2 regions of the Exiguobacterium sp. s11 genome follow, and region 2 is predicted to be linked to the other one. Evidence: riboswitches for the same ligand, from Rfam matches in the RefSeq annotation. Region 2 holds a riboswitch; the other holds the start of a gene.
The links. A riboswitch is a leader RNA that binds a small molecule or an ion and turns the genes downstream of it on or off. The one in region 2 is predicted to bind S-adenosylmethionine.

Region 1 (5,437 bases), on a different contig from region 2:
CATGATCGTCCGCATCAGACGAATCGACGTTCCGAAGCGCTCTGCAAGTGTCAGCGTCAACCCATCACGTGGACCAGCCCCGTATCCGACAGCGACATACAGACCAGCGCCCATCCCAATGATGAAGATACCGAAAATCAGCCAGAGCGTATTCAACCAGATCGATTCAAAAGAGGGTAAGAGATGAGAACCAAGCACAAGATTCATGAAGACACCAACGAAAATCGCGTTGACGAGCGTTCCGATTTGCGGTGTGACGCGGTCTAATGCGTACTTAACGAAAACGAGTAATAGACCAACAAGTAAGATGATCGTTCCGACGGATAGTGGCGTCTTCTTTTGGAGACCAAGATGTAATACATCCCACGTCGAGACACCGAGTTCAGCCGTGATCATCATCGATGAGCCGAGAGCGAGTAAAAATAAACCGAGTAGGAAGAGTCCCCACTTTAACGTAGCGCGTAATAACCAGGAAGCACGATGACGCGTCATGTCTAACACCTCATTTCTTAAAAATAATTGATTCGTTAACTGTATCATGAGGAAAGTAGAAGAAGAAAGACGAAATTTTCCGTTTTTTCCATCTTAAGAAGGAGGGGAAGGTCGAAAGAGAAACGTATACTGAAGAAAAAAGGAGATGACAGGATGAAAGCGATCCGGCACCTGATTCGTTTTACATACATAGAAGCCGTCTGTTGCGTCTTTCCCGTGATGATTTTCGCAGCGCTTGCTCTTTCACGTTATCTTCCTACTGAAACGGTTGCTCGATATGATCTCTTGTTGCTATGGTGTATTCTCGTCCAAATCGTCTTACTCGTCACACGTTATGAAACGATGGAGGAATTCAAACTGATCTTATTGTTTCACGTCATCGGTCTAGCACTTGAACTGTTCAAAGTGAACGTTGGGTCTTGGAGTTATCCGGAACAGGCTCTAACGAAAGTGGCTGGTGTTCCCTTGTATGCAGGATTCATGTATGCAAGTGTCGCAAGTTATGTCTGTCAAGCGTTCCGAAGATTTCATTTACGCTTCACAGCATTTCCACCGCCTTGGCTTGCGATCAGCGTAGGCAGTCTCGTCTATCTCAACTTCTTCACCCACCATTGGATCTTCGATGCACGCTGGCTATTGATGGTCCTCGTCGTCCTTGTCTTCTATAAGTCATGGGTTCATTTTACGATCGAGCAGACGATCTACCGGATGCCGCTCGTCCTATCCTTTTTACTGATTGCCTTTTTCATTTGGATCGCGGAGAACATCGTGACGTTCTTTAAAGGCTGGGTCTATCCGCATCAGGAAGGAGGCTGGGCAGTCGTTGATCTTGGAAAATTGTCTTCTTGGTTCCTGCTTGTGATCATCACGGTTTTGATCGTCATCGTCGCGAAATACAAGCGTCAGGATCCGGCTGTGGAGATATATCAGCGTACATAGACGAAAAACATGACATTTCGTTTGCGATGAAGCGCTTCGATGTTCAACGTTCGTTCTAACATGTGGACGACAACTTGAGCGTGCTTGGCTCAACCAGCAACGAGACGGGAAATTATTGAAAAAAGAGTGAAACATTAGAAATTTTAAGCCGTAGAGTAAGGTGAGAACTTATTTTTCAAGGAGGACCTTACTCATGTCATCTCAATTAAAGAAAGCAGCGAAGGAGTCGCTCAGCGGTCGTTGGGGATTTGCAGTCCTAGCTTTTCTGCTGTTTAGTATTATTCAGGGTGTTCCTAATTTATTTGGATCGGATATCGATGAGCCGTCTAGTAGTATAGATCTCGTTGTATCATTGGTGTCGATTTTATTGATTCCAGTAGGAGTCGGTTGGACATGGATTGCCATGTCGATTGCTCGTGGCGAAGAAACGAAAGTGACGGATTTGTTTGAGCCATATGGTATGTTCCTGAAAGTGGTGGGGCTGGCCATTGTTCAGTTCATCTTTATCGCGCTCTGGACGTTACTCTTAATCATCCCTGGTATCATCAAGTCATTCTCTTACTTGTTGACGTTCTACATCCTTCGAGATGAACCATCGATCGGTATCCTCGAGGCCATCACGCGTTCACGCCAACTCATGGATGGTCACAAGATGGAAGCATTCTTACTCTTCCTATCATTCATTGGTTGGGCATTACTTGTAATCGTTACACTTGGTCTTGCTGTCTTATGGGTTGGACCATACTTCAGCGTCACGCTTGCCAAATTCTATGATCGTGTTCGTGGTGAACAAGCACCAGAGCCAACATCAGATTTCGTCGCACCATATTAATCCGGAATCCCGACACTACGTCGGGATTTTTCTTTGAAATAAATCCGATAGGAAAAGACGGTTTAATGGTTGCTTTAGTTCAATGAATTCTGTACGATGAATGCAACACATCTTATCTAGAGAAGTCGAGGGACTGGCCCGAAGACACTTCAGCAACCCCGCTATGGCGGAAGGTGCTACTTCCAGGAAGGAATACCTTCTGAAGATAAGAGCGGACAGGACAAGATACCGTCGCTCTTTTCGAACTTCGAAAAGAGCGTTTTTTTATGATAAGGGGGACGATGGAGTGGAGTATGGTTTTTGGTTACCGATTTTTGGGGGATGGTTACGTAACGTCGAGGATGAACAGATGCCAGCAACATTCGATTATGCGAAACAAGTCGCACAAACAGCTGAACGCATCGGCTTCTCGACGACGTTGATTGCGGAATTGAACTTGAACGATATCAAAGGCATCAAGGAACCGAGTCTTGAGGCATGGACAACGGCAGCGGCGATTGCTGCAACAACAGAACGCCTTGAGATCATGACAGCGGTTCGTCCCGGGTTCCATAATCCAGCGACGACGGCGAAGATGGCGGCAAACATCGATCAGTTGAGTGGAGGGCGATTTACGCTCAATGTCGTCTCAGCCTGGTGGGCAGAAGAAGCAAAACAATACAACGGTATTTTTACTGCACATGATGAGCGCTATGCCCGGACGGAAGAGTTCGTCACGGTCATGAAAGGACTATGGGCAGATGCGTCACCGTACAGCTTCTTCGGTCATCACTACACGATCGAACAGGCAGAACTCCATCCGAAACCCATCCAGCGTCCGGGGATTAAGCTCTACGCTGGTGGAGAGAGTGAAGCCGGAAAACGGACGATCGTCGAACATTGTGATGCCTACGTCATGCATGGAGGCACTGTTGAAGAAGTAGCTCATAAAATCAATGATATGAAAGTACGCCGGGAAGCGACGGGACACGCACCGCTTGAGAGCTTCGGTCTTGCTGCCTACATCATTTGTCGGGATACGGAAGAAGAAGCGCTTCTTGAGTGGCAACGCATCACGGACGTTAAGGAAGACAGCGCCGGTTATGCCGGTTATCAAGATTTCATCAGTAAATCGCAACTCGAACAACAGGTCGAACGAAACGATTATTCCGTCTCGAACCGTGGTCTACGTCCGAATTTAATCGGAACACCAGAACAAATCGCTGAACGGATTCTAGCATTCGAAGCTGTTGGTGTCACGTTACTCTTATTACAATTCTCACCACAACTCGAAGAAATGGAACGTTTTGCTCGTGACGTAATGCCACTGGTCGAAGCGAAACGAAAGGTAGGTCAACAATCATGACAAAAATTCATATTCTCCACGAAAATCAAGAATGGACGGACCATCTCATCAAACGTCTCGAAGAACTCGAGTTACCGTATGAAGAGTGGCACTTGAATGAAGGGATCGTTCCGCTGGACGAACTGCCGCCAGAAGGCGTCTTTTACAGCCGGATGAGTGCCTCTTCGCATACGCGGGGGCATCGTTACGCGCCGGAATTGACGGAAGGGGTCCTCGCTTGGTTAGAAGAGCATGACCGGACCGTCTTTAACGGAACGCGTGCGCTTCGTCTTGAAGTCAGCAAAGTCAATCAATACACGGCGTTGCGGAAGGCTGGGATTCGTGTACCGAAGACGACGGCTGCCGTCGGACGCGATCAAATCGTACAAGCAGCAAAAGAAATCGGTGTTTCGTCATTCATCACGAAACACAACCGTGCCGGAAAAGGTCTCGGCGTCCAGCTGTTCCACTCGATTGAAGCACTTGAAGCTTATCTCGACGGTCCGACATTCGACGAACCAGTCGATGGCATCACGTTGATTCAAGAGTATATTCAAGCACCAGAACCGTACATCACACGTTGTGAGTTCGTAGGTGGAAAGTTCGTCTACGCGGTTCGAGTCGATACATCAGAAGGTTTTGAGCTTTGCCCAGCGGATGCATGTGTAATCGACGACTTGTTCTGCCCAGTTGGTGAAGAAGCGCCACAAACGCCGATGAAGTTCCAAATCGTTGAAGGCTTCGATGACCCGATCATCCAAAAGTATGAAGCATTCCTCCAAGCGAACCAAATCGCGGTCGCAGGCATCGAGTTCATTAAGGATGCGTCAGGTACGATCTATACGTATGACGTCAATACGAATACGAACTATAATTCGGATGCCGAGGCAGCTGCAGGACGCTACGGCATGCTCGAACTAGCGAAGTTCCTCGGTGCAGCCCTTGAAACAAGCACAGTAAAATAAGAATCTGCTCCCGCCCTGTCACCGGACGTTACAAGACCGGATGACAGGGTATTTCTATAGAAAAGGGGGCGGATCTATGATTACGTGGAGAGAAGAACGACAGCTCGATATCCCGATTGAGGAAGCATGGCACTTGTTTGATCACACGCGATTGCAGCGTTTGATTCCAAACGTCGTCCAGCACGAGGTGATTGAACGAAAACCGGGTGTCGTCGGTTCGACGTATCGTCAAACATACATGCAGGGTAATCGACTCGAAACCTATATCGTGACCGATTTAGCCTATACGAACGAGCCTGACTTCAAGCAAAATACGATTGGATTCACATTGGCTAAAATATTCAAGATCGAGATGACGTTTACGCTCAAACCACTTGGACACGATCGTTGTCTGTTGATTTATACAGGAAAAAATGAAGGAGTGAACTTCGTTGGGAAAAGTCTCTTGTCACTCGGTGGCGAACGAGAAAACGAGAAAATTGTTCAAGGCTTGTTGCAACGTGTCGAAGAAGAGGCAGCGAAACAAAAGAAGAACAATGCATGAAAAAACGGATTCCCGCACTGGGGAATCCGTTTTTTCATATCTTATCGATTCGTATACGATTTATGATCACTCGGTAAAACGGATAGGCAGTCGACACCTTGATAACGTTCTCGTTTTCTATCGCTGGATCGAGCGATTTTGGATTATCAAAATGCTTAGTTACCGACTACTATTTTTAAGTATAAATACGGTTATTAAATTTTCATTTAATCCAAAGATTATATCGTTACGATAGTAGACGCAAACGAGAAATCTGTGAATCATTTTGCATCTCATTCAGTGGTCGAAACCGAACAGCTCGTAATTCTTGTTGATTAAGCGATAGTTCAGGATCGATCCCG
Region 2 (5,437 bases):
TGGTCTTTATTTCCTCGAAGGGGTACTCGAAGTCATCCCTGGCAATCCACAAATGCAAAACGATGGTGGCTTTGGCTTCCTTCGTCCTATCAATTATTCCCAATCCTCTGAAGATATTTATATCGCAGCATCTCAAATCCGACGCTTTAATCTACGTAATGGTGATGTCGTCACAGGTAAAGTCCGTCCACCGAAGGAAAACGAACGGTTCCAAGGGTTACTTAGCGTGGAAGCCGTTAACGGTGAAGCACCGGATACTGCCCGTAACCGGTTATTTTTCCCGGCACTGACACCAATTTATCCGGACCGATTGATGCGACTTGAGACAGAACCACGCCATCTATCCGTTCGTGTCATGGATATGATTGCACCGGTTGGATTTGGTCAACGTGGTTTGATCGTCGCACCGCCAAAAGCAGGGAAGACGTCACTCCTTAAAGAAATCGCAAACTCGATTCAGGAGAATCATTCGGATGTCGAACTAATCATTCTCTTGATTGATGAGCGACCTGAGGAAGTAACGGACATTGAGCGTTCGGTTCCAGGAGCAGACGTCGTCAGCTCGACGTTTGACGAAACACCGGACAACCACGTCCGAATTTCTGAACTGGTCCTCGAGCGGGCGATGCGGCTTGTCGAACACAAGAAGGATGTCGTCATCTTGATGGATTCGATCACGCGTCTAACACGGGCCTATAACTTAACGGTACCGCAAAGTGGTCGGACGCTCTCGGGCGGAATTGATCCGGCTGCGTTCCATAAGCCAAAACGGTTCTTTGGTGCAGCGCGAAACATCGAACACGGTGGTAGTTTGACGATTCTTGCGACAGCACTCGTCGAGACAGGATCGCGCATGGATGACGTCATCTATGAGGAATTCAAAGGAACTGGCAACATGGAACTGCATCTCGATCGTAAGTTGTCAGAGCGTCGAATCTTCCCAGCGATCGACATTCGGAAGTCCGGTACACGGAAGGAAGAACTGTTGCTTCCGAAAGAGCAGCTTGATGCGCTTTGGGCGATTCGCCGGACGATGAACGAGTCGAACGAGTTCGTCGATACGTTCCTGCGTAAGATTCGTGATACGAAAAATAATGAAGAATTTTTCGTCGTACTTGAGAAAGAACAGAAGAAGGCGGTCCGACGCGCGCCAGCTAAACCACGTACCGTCAAGAAGGAAACGACGACAGAAAAATAACTATTGCGACGCATAAAAAAATCGTTTAGTATAGGAAGGTAACTTACTCTGGCTCAGCAAATGAACCAGGGCGGAAGGAGAGAAATCAACCATGAAACAAGGAATTCACCCTAACTACAACAAAGTAGTATTTATGGATTCAACGACTGAGTACAAATTCTTAAGCGGTTCTACTCGTTCTTCGAACGAAACGATCACTTGGGAAGATGGTAACGAGTACCCACTCATCCGTGTGGATGTGTCTTCAGACTCGCACCCATTCTACACAGGTCGTCAAAAGTTCAACGCGGCAGATGGTCGTGTCGATCGCTTCAACAAAAAATACGGCCGCAAGTAATTACTTGTTGGTTCTTAAAAAACAGCCTGCCTCCATTACGGAAGCAGGCTGTTTTTGTATAGACTGAATTGTGAACGATAAGTGAGATACGTCTTCAAGACGAACGAGAAGGCGATTCCGCCAGCAATCCCGATTAAATAGGGCATGACTTCCGGATGTGCCAAGACATAGTCCATGACTTTATGGAACGAGAGATGGCGGCCGACGAAGTAACCGGCACCTAAGAACACGCTGATCCAAATCAAGGCACCTGTATACGCATAACTCGCAAAAACGCGAAACGGCATTTTTGAGACGCCTGCAAAAAAGGCAGAGAGTTGGCGGAGACCAGGTATGTAGTAACCGATGATCAAGACCGATTTTCCGTAACGACGAAAACCGGCTTCAGCGGAAAGAATATGTTTTTCTGAGATACGCATTTTCGGTCCAACGCGGTGTAGTAGTGGCATACCGAGTTTTAATCCGAGTAAATAGCTGATCGTCATCCCGATGCAACTGCCGGCGTAAGCGGCGAGAATCGTACCGACGAGTGGTAGATTGCCTTGATGCATCCAAAATCCGGACAAAACGAGCAGGGTCTCATCAGGAACCGGCAATCCCACGATACCACCTGCGAGAAGGACGGAGAGACCAAGGGCACCATATTGGTGCAGGATGTCATGTAAGAGATGATGAATCGGGGACACCTTCTTTCGTGAGAATCTTCTTCTTCAGTGTACAGGAAATAGGGGGCAGTTGGAATGAAAGGACAAAAATTCTAGGGAAAGAAAAAATGAATTTTGATTTCCGGAAGTCAACCCTTTTTCTCGATACCGTTTCGGGCTATACTCGTTAAAGTGACTATTTTTAGAGGACGGTGTCGGACGATGATGCATGTAATAAATCAGTACGGCTGGATCGAAGTAATTTGTGGCAGTATGTTTTCCGGGAAATCGGAAGAGTTGATTCGTCGTGTCAGACGGGCGCAGTACGGCAAACTGCCCGTGCAAGTATTCAAGCCGGCAATCGACGACCGGTACCATGAAGAGCATGTCGTCTCTCACGTTGGCAACTCTGTCGTAGCGATTCCGATGGCGACGAGTCGTGATCTCTACGCGGCAGTAGCAGAAGAAACACAAATCGTTGGCATTGATGAAGTTCAATTCTTTGATGATGAGATCGTACAAGTCATCGAAGCACTCGCACAAGACGGAAAACGCGTCATTTGTGCAGGCCTTGATCAAGATTTCCGGGCAGAGCCATTCGGGAAAATGCCTGAATTACTGGCGCGTGCAGAATTCGTGACGAAGCTACAAGCCATCTGTCTTTCATGTGGGGATCCGGCTTCCCGGACACAACGTTTGATTGACGGGAAACCAGCGAACTACGATGATCCGATCATCCTAGTCGGAGCGTCGGAATCGTATGAGCCACGTTGCCGTCATTGCCATGAGGTACCTGGAAAACCGAAGCCGCTCCAATCGGTGCAGCACCAAGAAAATTAAAAAAAGACGTACCGATGATGGTCATCCTTTGATGTAGCAGCTATTTGCTTCCATATGGAAACGAATAGCTGTTTTTTTGATTCAGCCTGTTTCTTGCGAAAACTGACACGATTGTTCGATAAAGCGAATCGTCTCACGAACAATCAAATCCTGATCATGATCGAGTGTCGCAACGTGATACGAGTTCAGTAAACAGTAGCTTCGTTTATCATTTGTTCCGATGTGCTGGTGCAGATAATCCGAGCTCGAAGGTGGAACGACGTGATCGGTCGCTGAGTAAAGAATCAATGTCGGTAGAAGGATCGATCCAAGGCGTCCTTTTGTTTCATCCATTAGGCGAACAAGTTCGAACGCACAACGGCTCGGAACAAGATCATAGATGATTTCAAAGGCTGCTCGCTTAATGTCCGGTGCGCCTTCCGGTAAATACTCTGGACCGTCCTCGAACGAAAGTGATTCATAGGATGGAACGGAGAGTGCGGCATTGATCGTAATGATGCCGGCAAACGGAATCCCGTCAGCGGCGAGCGACAGCGCAAGCGTCGCACCCATCGATTGACCGATGACGAAGACTTGATCGCATGTTTCTTGTAAACGTTCATAGCCGTCTTGCAGGCTTTGCTTCCAACATCGAGCAGTCGATTGTTCGAACTCGCGGACGTTCGTTCCATGTCCACGTAAGCGCGGGGCATAGACGGTAAAACCTTCAGCAGCGAATGCCTCACCGACGTCCCGGACACTTTGCGGAGTGGCGTTAAAACCATGACAGATTAGAATGCCGATCGATCCACCTTGAAAATAAAACGCTTCAGCACCAGTCAATACAGGATAGTTCATCATTACTATTTTTCCTCCATTCATGAAAAAAACTCGTCGACGTCACTTCTTGGACGCCCACGAGTTTTTCACCGTATCATCCAAAGCCGCGCTTTGCTGGTCGGAGCACCTTACAAATTGCAGGTTGCCGTGAAGTCATAGAGCCAGGTCTCTCGTTCACTCTTGATAAATATCATATTGGAATTGTCGGAATAATCATTGAAACGATGGTAGCACGACCAAAAATGACTTGTCAAATCTTTCTTGACGAATCGTGATCCGTTCATTAAGCTAATTCATAACTTGTAAATCCATCGATATGCGCCAAATGGATTATTTTTGCAAAGTTGGTTGACTTTTAAAGTTTCGACCCGTAATGTAAAAATTAGTTTTACGACATAAGCAACAACGCAACAACACACATACGAATTTCATACCGCAATACTTATCCAGAGAGGTGGAGGGACTGGCCCTACGAAACCTCGGCAACAGACTCATTATGAGCACTGTGCCAATTCCATCAGACAGATGTCTGAGAGATGAGTGGAGTGGATTCTGCCACTGTGCGGATCCAGGTCTCTTCTTGTTTCTCAAGAAGGGACCTTTTTTGTTGAATGAAGGGGGAAAACGGAATGATTGCATTTCATCAAGTCAAAAAAACGTACGTCACGAAAGATCAGACGATTGCAGCGCTCGACGGTGTCGACCTGACGATCGAGAAAGGCGAAATCTTTGGTGTCATCGGCTTTAGCGGTGCCGGGAAAAGTTCACTGCTCCGCTGTGTCAATCTGTTAGAACGACCGACGTCAGGAACGGTGACGGTCGATGGGGAAGATTTAACGCAACTGTCTCCGAAAAAATTACGCCAAGCAAAACAACGGATTGGAATGATCTTTCAGCACTTCAATCTATTGAATGCGAACACGGTCTTTACGAACGTTGCAAAACCACTCGTTCTCGCAGGCGTCAAGAAAGATGAGATTCGCCGTCGGGTGACGGAGTTGCTCGAATTCGTCGATCTCGCGGACAAGGCGGATCATTATCCAGATCAATTGTCGGGTGGGCAGAAACAGCGCGTTGGTATCGCCCGGGCACTCGCGACGCAACCTTCCGTCCTTTTATGTGACGAAGCGACGTCAGCACTTGATCCCCAGACGACACATCATATTCTTCAGTTATTAAAACGGATCAATGCCGAGTACGGGATCACGATTCTTTTGATTACCCACGAGATGGGCGTCATCCGGGAGATTTGCGATCGTGTAGCCGTCATCGAAGCTGGGAAGCTAATCGAGTCAGGAACGGTCTTTGATGTCTTTTCAAACCCGCAGACTGAGACAGCGAAAAATTTCGTTCGCTCCGTCATGCATGACGAGATTCCAGCGTCGATTCGTCAGTTGATCGAGTCCCGGAATGCGCATCCAATCTATAAGATTCACTTCCTTGGACATCACACCGGACAACCACTCTTATCGCAAGTCGCAAAACGCTTCGACGTCGATGTCAATATCCTGCACGGTAGCATCACGGAGTTGCAGGAGACGCCGTTCGGCACATTACTCGTTGAACTGATCGGTGAGACGACAGAAGTGAAACGTGCCT

Region 1: it holds a riboswitch for S-adenosylmethionine, as region 2 does, so the genes downstream of both, KNQ12_RS13365 (LLM class flavin-dependent oxidoreductase) here and KNQ12_RS07260 (alpha/beta hydrolase) in region 2, are expected to answer to the same signal.

The regions. Positions count from the first base shown of each region.
Region 1 is NZ_JACSNF010000004.1:156,195-161,631, reverse strand. Features, by position in the region: gene KNQ12_RS13380 (YczE/YyaS/YitT family protein) at 1-492, opposite strand, end outside; gene KNQ12_RS13375 (DUF817 domain-containing protein) at 646-1,431, shown strand; gene KNQ12_RS13370 (DUF975 family protein) at 1,625-2,263, shown strand; SAM riboswitch class I at 2,373-2,475, shown strand; gene KNQ12_RS13365 (LLM class flavin-dependent oxidoreductase) at 2,550-3,608, shown strand; gene KNQ12_RS13360 (ATP-grasp domain-containing protein) at 3,605-4,552, shown strand; gene KNQ12_RS13355 (SRPBCC family protein) at 4,629-5,096, shown strand; gene KNQ12_RS13350 (NUDIX domain-containing protein) at 5,323-5,437, opposite strand, start outside.
Region 2 is NZ_JACSNF010000001.1:1,389,158-1,394,594, reverse strand. Features, by position in the region: gene rho (transcription termination factor Rho) at 1-1,198, shown strand, start outside; gene KNQ12_RS07275 (type B 50S ribosomal protein L31) at 1,290-1,535, shown strand; gene KNQ12_RS07270 (DedA family protein) at 1,571-2,221, opposite strand; gene KNQ12_RS07265 (thymidine kinase) at 2,405-3,019, shown strand; gene KNQ12_RS07260 (alpha/beta hydrolase) at 3,101-3,859, opposite strand; SAM riboswitch class I at 3,927-4,028, opposite strand; SAM riboswitch class I at 4,278-4,381, shown strand; gene KNQ12_RS07255 (methionine ABC transporter ATP-binding protein) at 4,468-5,437, shown strand, end outside.